3 regions of the Cellulomonas sp. JZ18 genome follow, and region 1 is predicted to be linked to each of the others. Evidence: predicted binding sites of a transcription regulator. Region 1 holds the regulator's gene; each other region holds the start of a gene.
What was found. Region 1 encodes LexA, which represses DNA repair genes until DNA is damaged. Its sites were predicted from a motif close to TCGAACANNTGTTCGA; they were not measured.
Positions count from the first base shown of each region.

Region 2: GC089_RS09255 (Rv2578c family radical SAM protein) is a predicted target of LexA. The motif match lies at 4,568-4,583, and genes of this name have one in related genera.
Region 3: uvrA (excinuclease ABC subunit UvrA) is a predicted target of LexA. The motif match lies at 6,263-6,278, and genes of this name have one in related genera.

Region 1 covers NZ_CP045245.1:2,366,727-2,374,206, reverse strand. The annotation lists gene GC089_RS10745 (S9 family peptidase) at 1-284, shown strand, start outside; partial or broken gene GC089_RS10740 (ATP-dependent DNA helicase) at 324-2,551, shown strand; gene GC089_RS10735 (L-lactate dehydrogenase) at 2,629-3,630, shown strand; gene lexA (transcriptional repressor LexA) at 3,739-4,458, opposite strand; gene GC089_RS10725 (LysM peptidoglycan-binding domain-containing protein) at 4,704-5,117, shown strand; gene nrdR (transcriptional regulator NrdR) at 5,511-6,023, shown strand; gene GC089_RS10715 (DUF5302 domain-containing protein) at 6,114-6,299, shown strand; gene serA (phosphoglycerate dehydrogenase) at 6,402-7,480, opposite strand, start outside.
Region 2 covers NZ_CP045245.1:2,039,479-2,046,958, forward strand. The annotation lists gene GC089_RS09240 (MMPL family transporter) at 1-666, shown strand, start outside; gene GC089_RS09245 (GNAT family N-acetyltransferase) at 770-1,564, opposite strand; partial or broken gene aspS (aspartate--tRNA ligase) at 1,561-3,353, opposite strand; gene GC089_RS09255 (Rv2578c family radical SAM protein) at 3,441-4,559, opposite strand; gene GC089_RS09260 (hypothetical protein) at 4,674-5,303, opposite strand; gene hisS (histidine--tRNA ligase) at 5,447-6,832, opposite strand; gene GC089_RS09270 (MBL fold metallo-hydrolase) at 6,883-7,480, opposite strand, start outside.
Region 3 covers NZ_CP045245.1:1,812,166-1,819,645, forward strand. The annotation lists gene GC089_RS08240 (TerC family protein) at 1-885, shown strand, start outside; gene GC089_RS08245 (TerC family protein) at 882-1,916, shown strand; gene GC089_RS08250 (YciI family protein) at 1,993-2,286, opposite strand; gene GC089_RS08255 (acyl-CoA dehydrogenase family protein) at 2,406-3,569, shown strand; gene GC089_RS08260 (MBL fold metallo-hydrolase) at 3,603-4,310, opposite strand; gene GC089_RS08265 (glycoside hydrolase family 15 protein) at 4,307-6,184, opposite strand; gene uvrA (excinuclease ABC subunit UvrA) at 6,310-7,480, shown strand, end outside.

The DNA of each region.
Region 1 (7,480 bases):
CCGTGGCGGCGCAGTCGCCGATGGCGCACGTGGGCCGCGTGCGCACGCCGACGCTCGTGATCCACTCCGAGCAGGACTGGCGCTGCCCGGTCGAGCAGGGGCAGCGCTGGTTCGTCGAGCTGCGCCGCCGCGGCGTCGAGGCGGAGCTGCTGCTGTTCCCCGGCGAGGGGCACGAGCTGACCCGCAGCGGCCGTCCGCGGCACCGCGTCAGCCGCTTCGAGCACCTCCTCGCGTGGTGGGGCCGGCACCTGCCCACCGGGGTGGCGGCCGGCACCGGGGGATGACGGGCGAGGGGCGTCGGTGCGCGCGACTACGCTGACGCGGTGCACCAGGCCCGGACGTCCGACCCCTCGACCGCGCCACGCACCGCAGGGGCGACGGACGGCACGAGCGACCGCGCGGCGGCGGTCCACGCGTCCGTCGACGAGCTCCTGGACCTCGCGGTCGGAGCGCTCGGCGGCGGGCGGCGCGAGGGGCAGCGGACCATGGCGCACGCCGTGGCCGACGCGCTCGAGTCCGGCGAGCACCTGCTCGTCCAGGCCGGCACGGGCACGGGCAAGTCCCTGGGTTACCTCGTACCCGCGGTGCGCCACGCCGTGACGCAGGACGAGCGGGTCGTCGTCTCGACGGCCACGCTCGCGCTGCAGCGCCAGGTCATGACGCGGGACCTGCCGCTGGTGACGCAGGCGCTCGCGGGTCGGCTGCCGCGCCCGGCCGACATCGCGCTGCTCAAGGGCTGGCACAACTACCTGTGCGTGCACAAGGTCGCCGGGGGCTACCCGGAGGACGACCAGGGGGCGCTGTTCGACGTGCCCGAGCGTCCCGGTGCCGCCGACCACCCCGCCCCGCGGAGGACGCCGACGAGCGCGAGACGCTCGGCGAGCAGGTCGTCCGCCTGCGGGAGTGGGCGCAGGAGACCGGCACGGGCGACCGCGACGACCTGGTGCCGGGCGTCGCCGACCGCGCGTGGCGGCAGGTGTCGGTGACCGCCATGGAGTGCCTCGGGCAGACCTGCCCGATGCTGGAGGAGTGCTTCCCCGACGCGGCGCGGGCGCGGGCGCGGGAGGCGGACGTCGTCGTCACGAACCACGCGATGCTCGGCATCGCCGCCACGGGGTCGCCGAACGTGCTGCCCGAGCACGACGTGCTCGTCGTCGACGAGGCGCACGAGCTCACCGACCGCGTGACCGCGCAGGCCACCGCCGAGCTCTCGGTCGCGACGATCGAGCACGCCGCGCGCCTCGCGCGCCGGCTCGGCGGCATCCCCACGACCGACCTCGACACGGCCGCCCAGCACCTCGCGAGCGTGGTCGTCCCGCTGCCCGAGGGCCGGTTCCCCGACGGGCTGCCGGAGGGAGCGCGGCTCGCGGTGGCCGCCGTGCGGGACGCCGCCCGCACGCTCCTGACGGTGCTCAAGCCGGACGCGTCCACGAAGGGGAAGGCCGGCGCCGACGGCGGCGTCAAGATGGCCAGCGCGGCGATGCTCGCGCTGTTCGAGACCGCCGAGCGCATGGCTGCCGACCCGGACGACCTGCGCCACACCGTCCTGTGGTGCGCACGCGGGGAGGACCGCCGGGGGCAGGTCACCACGCGCCTGCACGCCGCGCCGCTCGCCGTCGACGGTCTCGTGCGCACGCAGCTGCTCGCGGGCCGCACGGGCGTGCTGACGTCGGCGACGCTGGCGCTCGGCGGGTCCTTCGAGCCCGTCGCCCGCTCGCTCGGGCTCGGCGGACGTCCCGACGCCGCGCCGACGGGCCCGACGTCCCTCCCTGCGGCAGTGGCGGCGACCCCGGTGGGGTCCGGGACGGCGACGTCCGTGGGCGCGGCGGACGTGCTGCCCGGCACCGACGCCCCGCCCCGTGCGGAACGGGCGGACACCGGACGGTGGCGCGGGCTGGACGTCGGCAGCCCGTTCGACTACCCGCGGCAGGGCATCTGCTACGTCGCCCGGCGCCTGCCCACGCCCGGCCGGGAGCCCGCGACCGAGGCGCAGCTGGACGAGATCGCGACCCTCGTCGAGGCCGCCGGCGGGCGCACGCTCGGCCTGTTCACGTCGCGGCGCGCCGCGCAGGTCGCGGCGGAGGCCCTGCGCGAGCGGCTCGACGTGCCGGTCCTGCTGCAGGGCGACGACCAGCTGCCCACGCTCGTCGCGCGGTTCGCCGCGGACGAGCCGACGTGCCTGTTCGGGACGCTCTCGCTGTGGCAGGGCGTGGACGTACCCGGCCCGGCCTGCCGGCTCGTCGTCATCGACCGGATCCCGTTCCCGCGCCCGGACGACCCGGTGCGCTCGGCACGCGCCGACGCGGTCGCCGCGACGGGCGGCAACGGGTTCATGGCCGTGTCCGCGACCCACGCCGCGCTGCTGCTGGCCCAGGGGGCGGGACGCCTCGTGCGGTCGGGTGAGGACCGCGGCGTCGTCGCCGTGCTCGACCCGCGGCTCGAGACCGCGCGGTACGGGGAGTTCCTGCGCCGGTCCATGCCGCCGTTCTGGCGCACGACCGACCGGGACGTCGTCGTCGCCGCGCTGCGACGCCTGTCGGCGTCGGGCTAGCCTCGCCGGGTGGGACGTGTCCGCCGGGCCGGTGCGTCCCGCGCGCACCGTGCCCGTGACGAGGGGAACCAGCTGCCATGACGCAGGACATCGAGGGCGACGACGCCACGCTCGCCGTCCCGACGCCGCAGCGCCGGACCTCGAAGGTCGGCATCGTCGGCGCGGGGGCAGTCGGGTCGACGATGGCGTACGCCGCCCTCATGCGCGGTGCGGCGCGCACCGTGGCACTGCTCGACGTCAACCGGCAGAAGGTGGACGCCGAGGTCCTCGACCTCAGCCACGGCATCCAGTTCATGTCCATGGCCGAGGTCGTCGGCTCCGACGACGTCGCGGTCCTCAGCGACTGCGACGTCGTGGTCTTCACCGCGGGGGCCAAGCAGCGGCCGGGCCAGTCCCGCCTCGACCTCGCCGAGGCGACGATCTCGCTCGTGCGCAAGGTCCTGCCGGGCGTCGTGGAGGTCGCTCCGAACGCCGTCCACGTCATGGTGACGAACCCGGTCGACGTGGTCACGTACGCGGCCCTGCAGATCTCGGGCCTGCCGCCGACGCAGCTGTTCGGCTCCGGGACCGTGCTGGACTCCTCCCGCCTGCGCTACCTCATCGCCCGGCACACGGGCGTCGCCGTGCAGAACGTCCACGCGTACGTGGCGGGGGAGCACGGTGACAGCGAGCTGCCGCTGTGGAGCTCCGCGTCGATCGGCGCGGTGCCGCTGCTCGAGTGGCCGGGCGTGGCCGGCCACGGGCCGCTGACGAGCGAGGTGCGTGACGCGATCGCGCGCGAGGTCGTGGAGTCCGCGTACCGGATCATCGAGGGCAAGGGCGCGACGAACTACGCGATCGCGCTCGCCGGCTCGCGCATCATCGAGGCGGTCCTCAAGGACGAGCGCCGGATCCTCCCGGTCTCGTCGCTGCTCGACGGCTACCTCGGCATCTCCGACGTGTGCCTCAGCGTGCCGACGGTCGTCGGGGCGTCGGGGGTCGCCGAGCGCCTGGAGGTGCCGATGTCCTCCGACGAGCTGCTGGGGCTGCGTCGGTCCGCCGAGGCCGTCCGGTCGGTCGCGCGCCGCTTCGGTTTCTGACGCGGGCACGCGGGCCGCAGGCGCGGACGGGAGCGCCCGTCCCGCACCGCACCGCGGCCCGCGGCGCGAGTCCCGTGACGGCGCCCGTGACGTCCTGCCGCGACGTCCTCAGAGGCTGCGCAGCACGCTGACGACGCGACCCAGGACGGTCGCCTCGTCCCCGAGGATCGGCGCGTACGCGGCGTTGTGCGGCAGCAGCCAGACGTGCCCGTCGGCGCGCTTGAGCGTCTTCACCGTCGCCTCGCCGTCGATCATCGCGGCGACGATCTCCCCGTTCTCGGCGACGGGCTGGCGGCGGACCACGACCCAGTCCCCGTCGCAGATCGCGGCGTCGACCATCGAGTCGCCCGCGACGCGCAGCAGGAACAGGTCGCCGTCGCCCACGAGCTGGCGCGGGAGCGGGAAGACGTCCTCGACGACCTGCTCGGCCAGGATCGGACCGCCGGCCGCGATGCGTCCGACCACCGGGACGTACGACGGTGCGGGCGCGCCGTCGCGCTCGGGGGCGTCGGCGCCGAGCGCCAGGCCGCCGGGCGGGGTGGACGTGGGCGCCGGACGCGCGTCGTCCGGCTGGACGACCTCGATCGCGCGCGGGCGGTGCGGGTCCCGGCGCAGGTAGCCCTTGCGCTCGAGCGCCGTGAGCTGGTGCTTGACGCTCGAGGGGCTGGTGAGCCCGACCGCCTCGCCGATCTCCCGCATGCTCGGCGGGTAGCCGCGCGTCTCGACGGCGACGCGGATCGTCTCCAGGACCCGGCGCTGACGTGCCGTGAGCCCGTCGCTGCCCGCACCCGCGGCGAGCGCGGCCGTGACGTCGACGACGTCCTGCACGTCCGTCCCCGACGTCCCCGTCGTCTGCCCGCCCACGGCGCCTCCCGGTCCTGCGGTCCTGACCGCCTCGCCACCGCGCCCGCCGCGTCCCCGCTGGTCGGAGCCGGGTGTCGGTGGTCGGTGGTGCACTTCCTGACGCGTCCCACCCTAGGGGCGCGGTGGTGCCGGATCAAACATCTGTTCGAGCGTGTCTCGACGGGTGTCGGTGGGTTCTGCTAGAACTCGTACAGACGTTCGACGAACAGGTGTTCGAGACGACGGAGGGCATGGGCATGAGCGCGATGGCGATCGGACCGGCGACGGTGAGCGGTGGGCGGGGCCGGGTCCCGGTGCGCGTCCACGGGGCGCCGACGGTGCGTCGTGCGCAGGAGCCGCTGCGCCTGACCCGGCGTGGTCGGGTCGTGGTGTGGCTGCTCGCGGTCGGGCTCGCGCTGGGCGTGGGCGGCACCGCTCGCTCCGCCGTCGCCGACGGTCCGCAGTCCGCGCTCGAGGTCGAGCGCGTGGTGGTGGCCCCGGGCGACACGCTGTGGGGCCTCGCCGCGCAGGTCGCTGGCCCGGAGGAGGACGTGCGTGACGTCGTGCTGCGCCTCATCGAGCTGAACGCGCTGCCCGGTGGGAAGCTGCGGGCCGGGCAGACCGTCGTGGTGCCGGTGTCGTGAGAGCAGGTCGTCGCCTGCGCGTACGTCGTGCGCGGGGGCGGGCTTGTCGGCCGGTGGTGGCACGGCTAGGTTAGGCACACCTCACTCGGCAGGCTGGGGGGCCGGCCGGAGGGGCCGCGGCGATCGGTCGCGGCGTGCTGCATCGCGGTGCCGTGGCGAGTCGGTACCGCGCGGGACGGGGGCGTCCCGGCGAGGGCGGCCGTCGTCGACGGCCGCCCTCGTGGCGTCCGCGCCCCGTGCCCGCGGCCGTGCGCGCCCGCGCTCGCGCCGCGTCCGCGCCCGTGCTCGCCGGTGTCGGCGCCCGTGCTTGCGGGCGTCCTCGCCACCGCCTACCGTCACCACGTCCGACCGGCAACTCGGCGGTCGCGTCACGCCGCTCCCGAGAGGTCTCACGTGCACTGTCCGTTCTGCCGGCACACCGACTCGCGCGTCGTCGACTCGCGCACGTCCGACGACGGGTCCTCGATCCGGCGACGGCGCCAGTGCCCGAACTGCCACCGGCGGTTCACGACGGTGGAGACGGCGAGCCTCTCGGTGGTCAAGCGCTCGGGCGCCACGGAGCCCTTCAGCCGGGAGAAGATCGCCAACGGCGTGCGCAAGGCCTGTCAGGGGCGGCCCGTGAGCGAGGACGACCTGGCGCTGCTGGCGCAGAAGGTCGAGGAGACGCTCCGTTCGGCGGGCTCGGCCGAGATCGACGCGTACGAGATCGGGCTGGCCATCCTGGGCCCCCTGCGCGAGCTCGACGAGGTCGCCTACCTGCGCTTCGCGAGCGTCTACCAGGCGTTCGACTCGCTCGACGACTTCGAGTCGGCCATCGCCGTCCTGCGTGCCGAGCGCGAGCAGCAGGAGCGTGACGGCGCGGCCTCCGGCACCGCGCCGGGCACCGCGCCGGACGCCGCCCGCTGACCGTGCCCGCGACCGCGCCGCGCTAAGCGCTGGTGCGCCGGGGCCTGCGTCCGTCACCCTGGGACCTTCCCAGCGACCACGGAGGTGCCCATGGCGAACGAGAGGCCGACCTCGGCGAGCGACGAGGCGAAGGCGCGGTTCCGCGAGGCGCTCGAGCGCAAGAAGGCCCAGGGCCACAGGACGACCGACGGCACGCGCAACACGGGTCCCGTGCACGGGTCCGAGACCGCGGGTCCGGTGCAGCGCCGGTTCCAGCGCAAGTCCGGCTCCGCCTGACCGTCGCTCGGTCCGCGGCGTCCGCGCGACGACGAGGGGCGCGTCACCTGCGTGGTGACGCGCCCCTCGTCGTACCGGAACGCCTGCCGGGACCCGCGCCGCTCAGGAGAGCAGGCGCAGGCGCAGCGACTCGGGTCGACCGGCGAGGGCCTCGACCACCGCCCGCTCGACCGGCGTGCTCACGTCCGTGACCACGTACCCGAGCTCGCCGCGCGTCGCCAGCAGCTGTCCCTCGATGTTGACGCCGTGCTCGGCGAGGGTCGCGTTGATCGTGGCGAGGACGCCGGGCACGTTGCGGTGCAGGTACGCGATGCGGTGCGCGTCCGGGCGCTGGTCGAGCGCCAGGTTGGGCAGGTTCACCGACAGGTTCGTCGACCCCGTGGCGAGGTGGTCGCGGATCTTGTTCGCCACGAACTGGCCGATCGCCTCCTGCGCCTCCTCGGTCGACCCGCCCGTGTGCGGGGTGAGGATCACGTTCGGCAGGCCGCGCAGCTCGGACTCGAACGGGTCGCCCTTGCGCTTGGGCTCCTCCGGGAACACGTCGACGGCCGCACCGACGACGTGACCGGCGAGCACCGCGTCGCGCAGCGCGGCGTAGTCGACGACGAAGCCGCGCGAGAGGTTGAGGAAGATCGAGCCGGGGCGCATCCGGGCGAACTGCTTCGCACCGAACATGCCGGCGTTGCCCGAGCGCCCGTCGACGTGCAGCGTGACGACGTCGGCCGTCTCGAGCAGCTCGTCGAGGGTGTCCATGCGGCGGGCGTTGCCGAGCGCCAGCTTCTCGGCCGTGTCGTAGAACACGACCGACATGCCGAGGTTCTCGGCCAGGACGGACAGCTGCGTGCCGATGTTCCCGTAGCCGATGATGCCGAGGGTGCGCCCGCGCACCTCGTGCGAGCCCGTGGCCGACTTGTTCCAGATGCCGGCGTGCATCTCCTTGTCGAGGACCGTCAGGCGCCGCGTGAGGGCGATGATGTCGGCGATCGCGATCTCGACGACCGAGCGCGTGTTGGAGAACGGCGCGTTGAACACGGCGATGCCGCGCGACGAGGCCGCGTGCAGGTCGATCTGGTTCGTGCCGATGCAGAACGCCCCGACGACCTCGAGGTCCGGCGCAGCGGCGAGGACCTCCGCCGAGACGTGCGTCTTGGACCGGATCCCGAGCACCTGGACGCCCGCGA
Region 2 (7,480 bases), 330 kb from region 1:
GAGGTGCGTGCCCTCGACGCGCCCTTCGAGCGCTGGGTCGTGGGGCAGGCGGCGAGCCAGATCGACTTCACCGACGCCCTCGCCGAGCGCGCGCCGCTCGCCCTCACGGTCGTCGCCGTCGCGACCCTCCTGCTGCTGTTCCTCATGACGGGCTCCGTCGTGATCCCCTTGAAGGCGCTGCTGACCAACACGCTGTCGATCCTCGCCTCCCTCGGGGTGCTGGTCTGGGCGTTCCAGGACGGGCACCTCGAGGGCCTGCTGGGGTTCACGTCCACCGGCGGCATCGAGACGTACGTGCTCGCGCTCGTGGTGGCGTTCGCGTTCGGGCTGGCGATGGACTACGAGGTGTTCCTCCTCGCACGGGTCAAGGAGCTGCACGACTCCGGGCACCGCACGGACGAGGCGGTGCGCCTGGGGCTGCAGCGCTCGGGCCGGATCATCACGTCGGCGGCGGCGATCATCGTCGTCGTCTTCGCGGGCTTCGTCGCCGGCGAGCTCGTGGTCATCAAGCAGGTGGGCTTCGCCCTCGCGGTGGCCGTGGTCATCGACGCCACGATCGTGCGCCTGCTGCTCGTCCCGGCGACGATGACGATCCTCGACCGCGCCAACTGGTGGGCGCCGCGGCCGCTGCGACGCCTGCACGAGCGGTTCGCGATCCTGCACTGACCGGCCTGGGCGCCCCGCGCCTGCCACCGCCGCCCTGCCGGCCGGGCCGCAGGGCGGCCGCACCGCCTCCGTGCCGGCCGCGGGCCCGCCGCGACGTGCCCGCTCAGCGCCGCCAGGACCCGCCGTACCCCGGCGCGGCGTACGACGCGTTCTCCTCGTCCACGGCCATGCCGAGCCGCAGGTACAGCCGACGTGCCACCGCGTTGTCGGCGTAGAGCCCCAGCGAGACCCAGGCCAGGCCCGCGCCGAGCCCGGCGCGCAGCGCGGCGGCCGTGAGAGCGGCGCCGAGGCCCCGGCCGCGGGCTGCCGGCCGCACGCCCAGGCCGTGCAGGTGCCACGACCGCCGACCGTCGGCCGCACCGAGGCGGTCGGCCGCCCCGATCACCCCGACGAGCCGTCCCTGCTCGCGCACGCCCCACCAGCCGGCGTCGTCCGCGCCGCCCGGGCGGGCGCGCGTCCCGGGGTTCGCCTCCGCGAGGCAGGCGGCGGCCTCGTCCGCCTCGGCGGGGCCGAGCCGGACGACAGACTCCTCCCCCGCCACCGCCGGCGGGGGCTCGTCCGTCGACATCCGGTCCCACGTCGAGTAGGGCGCGACGCCGAGCGCCTCCAGCTCGGACGCCCCGAGGACCGTGCTGCGGGGCACCGTCAGCCAGCCGAGGGCCCCGGCTCCAGCCGCACGCCGCTCGTGCGCGAGGTCGCGTACCAGGGCGGCGACGGCGTCCGGGTCGCCGGCCCCGAGAACGACGTCGCCGGCCTCCTCCGACCGCACCAGCACGACCGCGTGGTCGTCGCCGCGCACGTCGGCGGCGTGCCAGCGGTCGCGGTCGGCGAGGAGCCAACGGCGCGCCCGGAACGCGCCGGGCAGCCGCGGGAGCAGCCCCCCGGCCGTCGTCGTCACTCCGCGCGCGCGGCCTGCCCCGCCGCGCCGGGGTCCTGCTTGGGCTTCGCGTCGACGCCCGTCTCGCGGCGCTGCTCGGGCGAGATCGGCGCGGGCGCGCCGGTCAGCGGGTCGTAGCCCCCGCCCGACTTCGGGAACGCGATGACCTCGCGGATCGACTCCGAGCGCGTCAGCAGCGCGACGATGCGGTCCCAGCCGAAGGCGACGCCACCGTGCGGCGGGGCGCCGAACTGGAACGCGTCCAGCAGGAAGCCGAACTTCTCCTGCGCCTCCTCGGGCCCGATGCCCATGACGGCGAAGACGCGCTCCTGCACGTCCCGGCGGTGGATACGGATGGACCCGCCGCCGATCTCGTTGCCGTTGCAGACGATGTCGTAGGCGTACGCGAGCGCCGCGCCCGGGTCCTCCTCGAAGCGGTCGACCCACTCGGGGTCGGCGAGGTGAAGGCGTGGTGCACCGCCGTCCAGGCGCCACCGCCGACCGCCACGTCGTCGTCCTCGCCGGTGGGCTTGAACAGCGGGGCGTCGACGACCCACACGAACGACCACGCGTCCTCGTCGACCAGACCGCCGCGACGCCCGATCTCCAGGCGTGCGGCACCGAGCAGCGCGCGCGCCTCCGACGCCGTGCCGGCGGCGAAGAAGACCGCGTCACCGGGCTTCGCGCCGACCGCGGCCGCGAGACCCGCGCGCTCGGTCTCGGAGATGTTCTTGGCGACCGGGCCGCCGAGCTCGCCGTCCTCGCCGACCGTGACGTAGGCCAGCCCCTTCGCCCCGCGCTGCTTCGCCCACTCCTGCCACGCGTCGAACCCGCGACGCGGCGTGGAGGCCCCGCCGGGCTGCACGACGGCACCGACGTAGGGCGCCTGGAAGACGCGGAACGGCGTGTCGGCGAAGTACGAGGTGAGGTCCGTCAGCTCGAGCCCGAAGCGCAGGTCGGGCTTGTCGGTGCCGTACTTCTCCATCGCGTCCGCGTACGTCATGCGCGGGATCGGCGTCGGCACGGTGTAGCCGATCAGGTCCCACAGGGCGACGAGGATCTTCTCGCCGAGGGCGATCACGTCGTCCTGGTCGACGAAGCTCGCCTCGACGTCGAGCTGCGTGAACTCCGGCTGCCGGTCGGCGCGGAAGTCCTCGTCCCGGTAGCAGCGGGCGATCTGGTAGTACTTCTCCAGCCCGCCGACCATGAGCAGCTGCTTGAACAGCTGCGGCGACTGCGGGAGGGCGTACCAGCTGCCCGGCGCCAGACGGGCCGGCACGACGAAGTCGCGGGCACCCTCCGGGGTCGAGCGCGTCAGCGTCGGGGTCTCCACCTCGACGAAGCCGTCGGCGTCGAGCACCCGCCGCGCCGCGGCGTTCGCCTTCGCCCGCAGGCGGATCGCGTGCGCGGGCGCGGGCCGGCGCAGGTCGAGGTAGCGGTGGCGCAGCCGCGCCTCCTCCCCGACGGGCTCGTCGAGCGACGTCGACACCGGGAACGGCAGCGGCGCGGACTCGTTGAGGACGACGACCTCGTGCGCGACGACCTCGATCTCGCCCGTGGCGAGGTTCGGGTTCTCGTTGCCCTCGGGGCGGCGGCCGACCTCGCCCGTCACCTGGAGCACGAACTCGGCGCGCAGGTTGTGCGCGACCGCCTCGTCACGGACGACGACCTGGGCGATCCCCGAGGCGTCGCGCAGGTCGACGAAGGCCACCCCACCGTGGTCGCGGCGGCGGTCCACCCACCCGGTGAGGGTGACGGTGGTGCCGATGTGCTCGGCTCGCAGGGAGCCGGCGGTGTGGGTGCGGAGCACAGCGTGGTCCTTCGCGCTCGGGGTGACGGGGACGCGTCCGGCGGACGCCCGCACGATCCTAGTGCGCCCCACCTGCGCGGGCCGACGTCAGAACAGCGTCGGCGAGGCGATCGCGGGTGGCGGCGGGGCGGACGTCGACGCCCGTGCGCGTCCGGCGCCCGCTGCGACGGCCTCGTCCGCCGTCTCGCCGACGGCAGGGCCGCCCGACGGCGACGTCGCGGCGGCCCGCCACGCCCGGTGCTCCCGCGGGTCGGCGAACCCGTGCCGCGCCAGCAGGGGCGCGACCCGTGCGTCCAGCCACCGCCGGTACTCCTCCGGCGTGTAGGCGCCGCGCCCGTACAGGCGCCGGTAGCGCGCGAGCAGCCCGGGGCGGTGGGTGCGCAGCCAGTCCTCCATGAGCGGCTTCACCGCCCCGCGCAGGTGCAGCGCCATGACGCTCACACCCGTCGCACCGGCGTCGGCCAGCGCCGCGAGCAGCGCGTCGAGGTGCTCCTCGGAGTCCGTCAGCCACGGCAGCACCGGCGCCACGAGCACGCCGCACGTCAGGCCTGCCTCCCGCACGGCGCGGACGAGCTCGAGCCGTGCCCGCGGCGTCGGCGTGCCCGGCTCCAGGACGCGCTGCAGCTCGTCGTCGACGGTGGCGAGCGAGATGCTCACGGCGACCGACCCGCCGCTCGTGGCGACGTCGGACAGCAGCGGCAGGTCGCGACGCAGCAGCGTGCCCTTCGTCAGCACCGACAGCGGCGTGCCCGACGCCGCGAGCGCCTCGAGGATCCCCGGCATGAGGCGGTACCGGCCCTCGGCCCGCTGGTAGGGGTCGGTGTTGGTCCCGAGCGCGACGTGCTCGCGCCGCCAGGAGCGCCTGCCCAGCTCGGCCCGCAGGACCTCGACGACGTTCGTCTTCACCACGATCTGGGACTCGAAGTCCCGGCCGGCGCCCAGGTCGAGGTACTCGTGCGTGGGACGGGCGAAGCAGTAGGCGCACGCGTGCAGGCACCCGCGCATGGGGTTCACGGTCCAGCGGAACGGCACGCTCGACGCGTCCGGCACCCTGTTCAGGGCGCTGCGGCACAGCACCTCGTGGAACGTGACGCCCGCGAACTCCGGCGTGCGCACGCTGCGCACCAGCCCCGGGAGCGTGCGCAGGTCCATGCCCGGCAGCACGCCGTCGGAGGCCGCCTCGACCTTCTGCCCGTCCCATCGCACGGCACCAGTCGAACACGTGTTCGAACGGGTGTCAACGCCGGCTCCCCGGTCGTCGTCGCACGGGTCGCGCACGTGGCGCGCACCGGCGCCGGTGTCGCCCGGCGGTACCGTCCGTCAGCCCAGGACGACGTGCACGGCCGTGACGGCGGGCCGCGCCGGGACCGACGAGAAGCCGAAGCGGACCGCGGGCACGACCGGTCGCAGGGCACCGAGCGTCCGGTCGCCCCAGCGGGCGTCGATCGCGACGACGGCGTGCTGGTCGTGGGCGGCGTACCGCTCGGGCGTGCCGTCCCGGCCGGCGCCGCGGGTGCGCACGCCCGGCAGCACGGCGCCCGCGACGGCCGCGACGAGGCCCGCCGTCACGGCCGACCGGGTGAGCGGGCGGGGCACGGCGGTGAGCAGGTGGCCGACCGCCGTGCGGTCCCCCAGCACGAGGCGCGCGTCGAGCGGCCCCGCCTCGACGGTCCAGGTGCGTGCGGCGCGGTCCGCCGCGACCCGCACGTCCACGACGTGCACGGCGTCGAACGCGTACAGGCGCGTGACCAGGTCGGCGACGTCGGCACGGGGCGCGAGCAGCACGCGCGTGCCGTCCGCGCGCTCGACCATGACGTCCGCGAACGCGCCGAGCGGTGAGCGCAGCCAGCGCCCGACGACGAGGCGGGTGCCCTCCTGCGTGCCCGCGCCGGCGATGTGCCCGTCGAGCGTGACCCGGTCCCGGGCGGACGGCGCGGCCGCGTGCGTCATGGGCGTCACGCTAGGGGTGTGCGGCCGCGGCTGCGCGCGGGCGGCGCGCGGGACGTCCGCGCCCCCCGCCCGCGGGCGCGGGCGCTGCGACGGTCCGGCGCGTGCCCGCCGGGCGCACCCGGCGCGGCCGTTCCCGGCGCGGGTCAGCCCGCCGGTGTCGCCTCGACGCGCGGCCACAGGTCCTCGGCCGGGGGCGACCACGTCGCCGCGTCGGCGGGCACCTGCTCCCCGGACCGGATGTCCTTGACCTCGTCCTCGCCGGGCGTGCCGTCGGCGCCGTCGTCGCCGACGAACCACACGTAGGGGATGCCGCGCCGGTCCGCGTGCCGGATCTGCTTGCCGAACTTCGCGGCGCTGGGCGCCACCTCGGCGGGCACGCCGCGCGCCCGCAGCGCCGCCGCGACCGCGTCCGAGCGCCCGCGGCGCTCCTCGGACGTCACGGCGACGAGCACGGCCGTGGGCACCGACCGGGTGGCGCGCACGAGACCGGCGCCGAGCAGGCGCGAGACGAGACGCGACACGCCGATGGACAGGCCGACGCCGGGGTAGGTCGTCGCCCCGTCGGACGCGAGCGTGTCGTAGCGCCCGCCGGAGCAGATGGAGCCCAGGTCCTCGTGCCCGACGAGCACCGTCTCGTACACGGAGCCCGTGTAGTAGTCGAGACCGCGCGCGATGCGCAGGTCCGCGACGACGACGCCGGGAGCGCGCTGCGCGGCGGCGGCGACGAGCGCACCCAGCTCCGCGAGCCCCTCCTCGAGCAGGTCGGTCCCGGCGCCGTGCTCGGCGGCGAGGGCGCGCACACGGTCGACGACGCCGGCGTCGTCGCCGCGCACCTCGGCCAGGCGCAGGCACGCCCGCGCCTGCTCGGGCGTGGCGCCGGCCTCGGCGACGAGCAGGTCGGCGACCGCGTCCGGGCCGATCTTGTCCAGCTTGTCGATCGAGCGCAGGACCGCCTCGACGTCGTCCAGCCCGAGACCCCGGTAGAACCCCTCCGCGACCTTCCGGTTGTTCACGAGGATGCGCACGGGCGGCACGCCGATCCCCCGCAGGGCACCGAGGGCGTCCGCCATGACGAGCGGCAGCTCGACCTCGTAGTGGTACGGCAGGGCGCCCGCCCCGACGACGTCGATGTCCGCCTGCACGAACTCCCGGAAGCGCCCGTCCTGGGGGCGCTCGCCGCGCCACACCTTCTGGATCTGGTAGCGCCGGAAGGGGAACGCGAGGTGGCCGGCGTTCTCCAGGACGTAGCGCGCGAACGGCACCGTGAGGTCGAAGTGCAGGCCGAGCCGGCGGCCGGGGTCCTGCTCGTCCGCGTCCGCGTCCTCCTGCAGACGCCGCAGCACGTAGACCTCCTTGGAGGTCTCGCCCTTGCGCAGCAGCTGGTCGAGCGGCTCGACCGCGCGCGTCTCGATCCCCGCGAACCCGTGCAGCTCGAACGTGCGCCGCAGGGTGTCGAGCACGTGCTGCTCGACGAGCCGCCCCTCGGGCAGCCACTCGGGGAATCCGGACAGGGGTGTGGGTCGCGCCATGCGCCCGATGATCCCAGACGTACGACGCCCGTCGGCGCGTCCCGGCGACGTCAGCGCGGGCGCGGCAGGTAGGGGTTGGTCGCAAGCTCGGTCCGCACGTCGGTCGCGGGCCCGTGCCCGGGCAGGACGACGGCGTCCGGCGGGAGCGTCGCGACGACGTCGCGCAGCGTGGCGGCCATCACCGCGTCGTCCCCGCCGGGCAGGTCGGTGCGCCCGATGCTGCCGGCGAACAGCACGTCCCCGGACAGCACGGTCGGGGCGGGACGCCCCTCGTCGACGAGGTACAGGGTGGACCCCTCGGTGTGACCGGGCGCGTGCCGGGCGACCAGCCGCACGTCGTCCCAGACCAGCTCGACGTCGGCCGACCGGCCGTCCGCCGGCGACCCGAACGCCTCGACGCGTGCCGGCGGTCGCCACCCCGCGAGGTCGACGCCCGCGGCGACGAGCGCCTGTGCGAGCGGCCCCCGCGGGTCGTGCCGCGGGTCGAGGACCCCGAGCGTCCCGAACGGGTCCGCCAGGCGGTACGCGTCGGCCGCGTGCAGGACGAGGGGCACGTCGTACGCCGCTGCGAGGGCGGGCGCGTCCCACGTGTGGTCGGCGTGCCCGTGCGTGGCCAGGACGGCCCGGGGCCGCAGGCCCTCCCGCTCG
Region 3 (7,480 bases), 550 kb from region 1:
GGCGGGCAGTACGGCGGTGAGTACTTCGCGGGCTACATCACCGAGAAGAGCCTGTCGGTCGACAACCTCTTCGTGTTCGTCCTCATCATGGCGAGCTTCCGCGTGCCGCGGCTGTACCAGCAGAAGGTGCTGCTCATCGGCATCACGATCGCGCTCGTGCTGCGGACGGTGTTCATCTTCGTCGGCGCGGCGCTGATCGAGAACCTCAGCTGGATCTTCTACGTCTTCGGCGCGTTCCTGCTGTACACGGCCTGGTCGCAGATCCGCTCGGGCAGCGAGGACGACGACGAGTACACCGAGAACGCCGCGCTGCGGCTGACGCGGCGCCTGTTCCGCACCACGGACGACTACGTCGAGGACAAGATGGTCGTGCGCCGCGACGGCGTGCGCCTCATCACCCCGATGCTCATCGTCATGGTCGCCATCGGGACGGCGGACATCATCTTCGCGGTCGACTCGATCCCCGCGATCTTCGGGCTGACCCAGGAGACGTACCTCGTCTTCGCCGCGAACGCGTTCTCGCTGCTCGGCCTGCGGCAGCTGTTCTTCCTCATCGACGGCCTGCTCGACAAGCTCGTGTACCTGTCCTACGGGCTGGGGGCCATCCTCGCGTTCATCGGCGTCAAGCTCGTCATCCACGCCCTGCACACCAACGAGGTGCCGTTCGTCAACGGGGGCGAGCACGTCGAGGTGATCCCCGAGATCTCGACCCCGGTCTCGCTCGGGTTCATCGTGGTGACGCTCGCGGTCACCACGGTCCTCTCGCTGCGCCGCACCCGGCGGGACGCGCGCGCCAGCGCGCTGAACCACGCGTCCAAGCAGGAGGCGCAGCTCGGCGTGCACCTCGACGGGCCGGTCGAGGACGCCGAGGGCCGCCGTCCGTGACGCACGAGCTCCCCGCGGCCTTCCAGGTCGTCTCCCTCGTCGCGGTCGTGGGGGTCCTGCTCGTGGACCTCGCGATCGTGCGTCGTCGGCCGCACGTGCCGTCGACCCGCGAGAGCGTCACGTGGGTGGCGGTCTACGTCGGGCTCGCGCTGGTCTTCGCCGGCCTGCTCGCCCTCGTGGGCGGCGCGGCACCGGCCGAGGAGTTCGTCGCGGGGTGGCTGACGGAGTACAGCCTCTCCGTCGACAACCTGTTCGTCTTCCTGCTCATCATGTCGAGCTTCGCGGTGCCGCGGGAGCAGCAGCAGCGGGTGCTCATGGTCGGCATCGTCGTCGCCCTGGTGCTGCGGGGGCTGTTCATCCTCGCGGGCGCGGCGATCATCGAGCGCAACACCTGGGTCTTCTACCTCTTCGGCGCCTTCCTCGTGTACACGGCGGTCAAGCTCGTGCGCGAGGGCAGCGGCGGTGACGAGGAGTACGAGGAGAACGCGGTCGTGCGCCTGGCGCGGCGCGTCCTGCCGATGGCGCCCGGGTACGACGGCGGCAAGGTGCGCACCGTGCACGACGGGCGCCGCGTCTTCACGCCCCTGCTGGTCGTCTTCCTCGCGATCGGCACCACGGACCTGCTGTTCGCGTTCGACTCCATCCCCGCGATCTTCGGGCTCACGCACGACCCGTTCGTCGTCTTCACCGCGAACGTCTTCGCCCTCATGGGGCTGCGGCAGCTGTACTTCCTGCTCGGCGGGCTGCTCGACCGGCTCGTGTACCTGCCGTACGGGCTGGCGGCGATCCTCGCGTTCATCGGCGGCAAGCTCGTGCTCGAGGCGCTCGCCACGAACTCGCTGCCGTTCGTCCACGGGGGCGAGCCGTTCGCGTGGGCGCCCGAGGTGCCGACGTGGCTGTCGCTCGTCGTCATCGCGGTCGCGCTGCTGACCGCCACCGCCGCGAGCCTGCTCGTGCCGCGTCCGGCCGCGGCCGGCGAGGCGTCGCCCGCCGCCCCGCGTACGGCGACGGAGCCGGCCACCGAGGCCTGAGCGCGCGGCCGCCCCGCCGTCCGGGCGCCACGCGCCGCGACCCGCGCGGGAGGGGCCGGGAGGCGCCCGCCGCCCGTCAGGCCCCCGCTGCCCAGGGCCCGAGGACGAGGTTCCACGTGCGCACCTCGGTCACCGCGACCAGCCCCTCGCGCGCGAACGGGTCGTCGGCGAGGAGCCCGCGCAGCGACGCCTCGTCGTCGGCGCGGAACACGAGGAGCGCGCCGGGCTCCGCCTCGTCCGCGAAGGGGCCCGAGCCGAGCAGCACGCCGCGGTCGGCGAGCTCGGCGAGCCAGCCCCGGTGCTCCGGGCGGACCGCGTCGCGCACGTCGGACCGGTCGTCGTAGGTGTAGCGGACGGCGAAGAGGGTCATGCCGTCATCCTGCCGCAGGGCGGTCGGCCGGGACCCGGGGCGTCCGCCGGCGCGGAGCCCGGAGCACCTGCGCGGCGGTGGCAGAGTGGACGCATGACCCCGACGACGGGCGGCGACCGATGACCCGGTCCCTGCGCACCCTGCTCACCGACGACCTGCTCGAGCGCGTGCACGCGCGCGCGGACGGCCACGACCGCGCGAACACGTTCCCCCACGACGACCTCGCCGACCTCGTCGCGGCCGGGTACCTCAGGGCGTTCGTGCCCGAGCGCCTCGGCGGGGCGGGCCTCACCCTCGAGGAGGTCGCGCGCGAGCAGGTACGGCTCGCGGCCGCCGCGCCGGCCACCGCGCTGGCCGTGAACATGCACCTCGTCGTCACGGGCCTCGCGGCGCTGCTGGTCGCGCGCGGCGACGACTCGGTCGAGTTCGTCCTGCGTGACGCCGCCGCCGGCGAGGTGTTCGCGTTCGGCAACTCCGAGGCCGGCAACGACCTCGTGATGTTCGGCTCCCGCACGCGCGCGGAGCGCACCGAGGACGGCGGCTACCGGTACACCGGCACCAAGATCTTCACGTCGCTCTCGCCGGTCTGGACGCGCCTGGCGACGTTCGGGCTCGACGACTCCGACCCCGAGGACCCGCGGCTCGTGCACGGTGTCGTCGCCCGCGAGGACGGCGGTGTGACGACGAAGGACGACTGGGACACGCTCGGGATGCGGGCGACGCAGTCCGCGACGACGGTCCTGGAGGGCGCGCACGCGCCCGCGGACCGCGTCTACCGCCGGCTGCCCGTCGGTCCGAGCGCCGACCCCTTCGTGTTCGCGCTGTTCGCGGTGTTCGAGATCCTGCTCGGTGCCGTCTACACGGGGATCGGCCGCCGTGCGCTCGAGCTCGCCGTGCAGCACGCCCGCCGGCGCACGTCGTTCAAGCACGGCGGACGGTCCTACGCGCAGGACCCGGACATCCGCTGGCGGGTGGCGGACGCCGCGCTCGCGCAGGACGGCGCGGAGCTGCAGGTGTTCGCGCTGGCGCGGGACGTGGACGAGCAGGCCGACCACGGCAGCCGGTGGTTCGCGCAGCTCGTGGGGCTGAAGGTGCGGGCGACGGAGACCGCCCGCGTCGTCGTCGACCTGGCGCTGCGCGTCTCGGGCGGCGGGGCCTACTTCACGGGCAGCGAGCTCGCGCGCCTCTACCGCGACGTCCTCGCGGGCATCTACCACCCGTCGGACGACGAGTCCGCGCACGCGACGGTCGCCGCGTCCGTGCTGGGACCGCTCGAGGAGTGACCCCGCGGACCCGCCGGCGCCCGGCGGGTCCGCTCACCAGCCGCGCTCGCGCCACTGCGCCAGCTGCGGGCGCTCGGCGCCGAGCGTCGTGTCACGGCCGTGCCCGGGGTAGACCCACGTCGCGTCGTCGAAGCGGTCGAACACCCGCGTGACGACGTCGTCGAGCAGCTGGGCGAACCGGGCGGGCTCGCCGCCCGTCGCTCCGACGCCGCCGGGGAAGAGGCTGTCGCCGGTGAACAGGTGCACCCGGTGCGACACGGCGTCGGGCGCCTGCACGTGCTCCGGCTCGCGCAGCGCGAGGGCCACCGACCCGGGGGTGTGACCCCGCAGGCCGACGACCTCGAGCACGAGGTGGCCGACCGTCAGGGTGTCGCCGTGCAGCAGCCGACGGGGGACCGGGCGGTCGACCTGGGCGGCGACCGCGTCGGCGTCGTCCGCGCCCGCGGCGAGGACCGCGCCCGTGACGGCCTCCACGGACGCGAGCGCGCCGAGGTGGTCGGCGTGGCGGTGCGTGGTCACGACGACGTCGAGGCGCGCCGACCCCGACCCCTCCCGCACGAGCGCGAGCAGCCGGTCCGGGTCGGCGGCCGCGTCGACGAGCAGCTGCGCCCCGGACCGGCGGCACGTCACCAGGTACGCGTTGTTGTCCATCGGGCCGACCGCCACCTTGCGGATCTCCGCGTCGTCGAGCACGCGCAGCGCCGTCGGCCCACCCACGTGCACGTCACCGGTGTACGTCACGCGGCGTCCTCCCTGCCGGCCGTCACCGGCTGCGCGCGGCGCCCGGCGGTGCGACGCAGGGCGAGCTGGTGGCTGTGTGCCGCCCGCACGAGCGCGAGGTGCGAGAGCGCCTGCGGGACGTTGCCGAGCATCCTGCCCGTGGCCGGGTCGTACTGCTCGGCGAGCAGCCCCAGGTCGCCGCCCAGGGGCACGAGCGCGTCGAGCACGCGGGTCGCCCCCTCGACGTCGTCGGCCCGGGCGAGGGCGTCCGCGAGCCAGAACGAGCACGCGAGGAACGGCGCCTCGTGGCCCTGCAGGCCGTCGTCGGTCCGCTCCGTGCGGTACCGCAGCAGGAGGCCCGGGGCGACCTCGAGCTCCTCGCGCACCGCGGCCACGGTGGCGAGCACGCGCGGGTCGTCGGCCGGCAGGAAGCCGACCTGGGGGATCTGCAGCAGGGACGCGTCCGTGTGCCGGGCGCCGTAGTGCTGGACGAAGGTGCCGCGCTCGGCGGACCAGCCGTGCGCGAGCACGTCGGCGTGGATCTCGTCGCGCACGGCACGCCAGCGTGCGAGGGGGGCGTCCAGGCCGTGCAGCTCCGCCGCGCGCACGGCGCGGTCGACGGCCGCCCAGGCCATGACCTTGGAGTGCGTGAAGTGACGCGGCTCGCCGCGCACCTCCCAGATGCCGCGGTCCGGCCGGCGCCAGTCGGCGAGCAGGGCGTCGAGGAGGTGACGCTGCAGGGACCACGAGTCGGTCGTCTCGGCCAGACCCGCCGCACGGGCCATGGCCAGCGCGCTCATCACCTCGCCCAGGACGTCGTGCTGCACCTGGCCGGCGGCCGCGTTGCCCACGCGGACGGGCCGCGAGCCGGCGTACCCCGGCAGGTGGTCGAGGGTCGCCTCGCGGAGCCGGCGGCCGCCGTCGAGCCGGTACATGATCTGCAGGTCCCGCGGGTCGCCCGCGACGGCGCGCATGAGCCAGTCGCGCCACTCGGTCGCCTCGGCCCGGAAGCCCTGCTCGATGAGCGCCTCGAGCGTGAGGGCCGCGTCGCGCAGCCAGCAGAAGCGGTAGTCCCAGTTGCGCTCGCCGCCCGGCGACTCGGGCAGCGAGGTCGTCGCCGCGGCGACGATCCCACCGGTCGTGGCGTCGGTGAGCATGCGCAGCACCAGCAGGGAGCGCACGACGGCCTCCCGGTACGGCCCGTCGTAGGTGCAGTCGCGCGCCCACAGGCCCCACGCGATCGCGGTGGAGTCGACGCGGGACTCGACGGTCAGGCGCGGCGGGACCTCGCACCAGGACGGGACCCACGTGAGCGCGAGCTCGAGGTGCTCGCCCGCACGCAGCGTGACGTCGTCGCGGTGGTGGCGGTCGTCCGCCCGGGGCAGCCGGTCGCCGCGCAGCACGAGCGAGTCCGGCCCTGCGACGGCCCGGATCGCGTCGTCGCCGTCCCGGTCCGGCTCGTGGCGTACCCAGGGCTCGACGTCGCCGTAGCCGAAGCGCACGGTCCACTCGTGCTCCACGTGCACCTCGCCCTCCGTGCACGTGACGCGGCGGACGAGGTCGGCGCGGCCGTCGCCCAGCGGCATCGCGTCGGTGACGACCGCCGTCCCGGTGGGGGAGCGGTACGTCGTCTCCAGCACGAACGAGTCCCCGCGCCACCGCCGCGCGACGTGCGTGGCGTCGGGGACGGTCAGCAGCCAGCGGCCGTGCTCGGGACCGCCGAGGAGCGCGGCGAAGCAGGCGTCCGAGTCGAAGCGCGGCAGGCACAGCCAGTCGACCGAGCCACGCAGCGACACCAGCGCGGCCGTGTGGCCGTCGCCGAGCACCGCGTACTCCTCGATGGGCGCCTGACCGGGCAGGAGGCGGGCCGCGGCGGGCCGCTGCGGAGTCGTCATCGCGTCCAGCATGCGCGTCGCGCGCGGGGGGCGCGCGTCGGCGCACGTGCCGCAGGTGCGAGCCGGCCGGACGTGACCTCGAACACGTGTGCGATTGTCGGTGCCCGGACGTAGACTCGTCCGCTGTGAACGATCGCCTCGTGGTCCGCGGTGCCCGGGAGCACAACCTGCGCAACGTCGACCTCGACCTGCCCCGTGACGCGCTCATCGCGTTCACGGGCCTGTCGGGGTCCGGCAAGTCCTCGCTCGCGTTCGACACGATCTTCGCCGAGGGCCAGCGCCGCTACGTCGAGTCGCTGTCGGCGTACGCGCGGCAGTTCCTCGGGCAGATGGACAAGCCCGACGTCGACTTCATCGAGGGCCTGTCGCCCGCGGTGTCGATCGACCAGAAGTCGACGAACCGCAACCCCCGCTCGACGGTCGGGACGATCACCGAGGTCTACGACTACCTGCGCCTGCTGTTCGCGCGTGCGGGTACGCAGTACTGCCCCGTGTGCGGCGAGCGCGTGACCGCGCAGACGCCGCAGCAGATCGTCGACCGGCTGCTCGAGCTCCCCGAGGGCACGCGCTACCAGGTCCTCGCCCCCGTGGTGCGCGGGCGCAAGGGCGAGTACGCGGACCTGTTCCGCGAGCTGCAGGGCAAGGGCTTCGCGCGTGCGCGGGTGGACGGCGAGGTCGTCCAGCTCAGCGCGCCCCCGACGCTGGAGAAGAAGCTCAAGCACGACATCGACGTCGTCGTCGACCGCCTGGTGTCGCGCGAGGGCGTGCAGCGACGGCTGACGGACTCGGTCGAGACCGCCCTGCAGCTGGCGGGCGGCCTCGTCGTCGTCGAGCTCGTCGACGCCGACCCGGACGACCCCGAGCGCGAGCGCCGGTTCTCGGAGAACCGCGCCTGCCCGAACGACCACGTCCTGACGCTCGAGGAGATCGAGCCGCGCACCTTCTCGTTCAACGCGCCCTACGGCGCGTGCCCCGAGTGCACGGGCATCGGCTCGCGCCTCGAGGTCGACCCCGACCTCGTGATCCCCGACGACGAGCTCTCGCTCGCGCAGGGTGCCGTGGCGCCGTGGGCCCAGGTGTCGTCGGAGTACTTCACGCGCGTGCTGACCGCGCTGGCGCAGGACATGGGCTTCTCCATGGACACCCCCTGGCGTGCGCTGCCGAAGCGCGCCAAGGACGCCGTCCTGCACGGGCAGAACCACGAGGTGAAGGTCCGCTACAAGAACCGGTGGGGGCGCGAGCGCACCTACTCCACCGGCTTCGAGGGCGTCATCACGTTCCTGCACCGGCGCCACG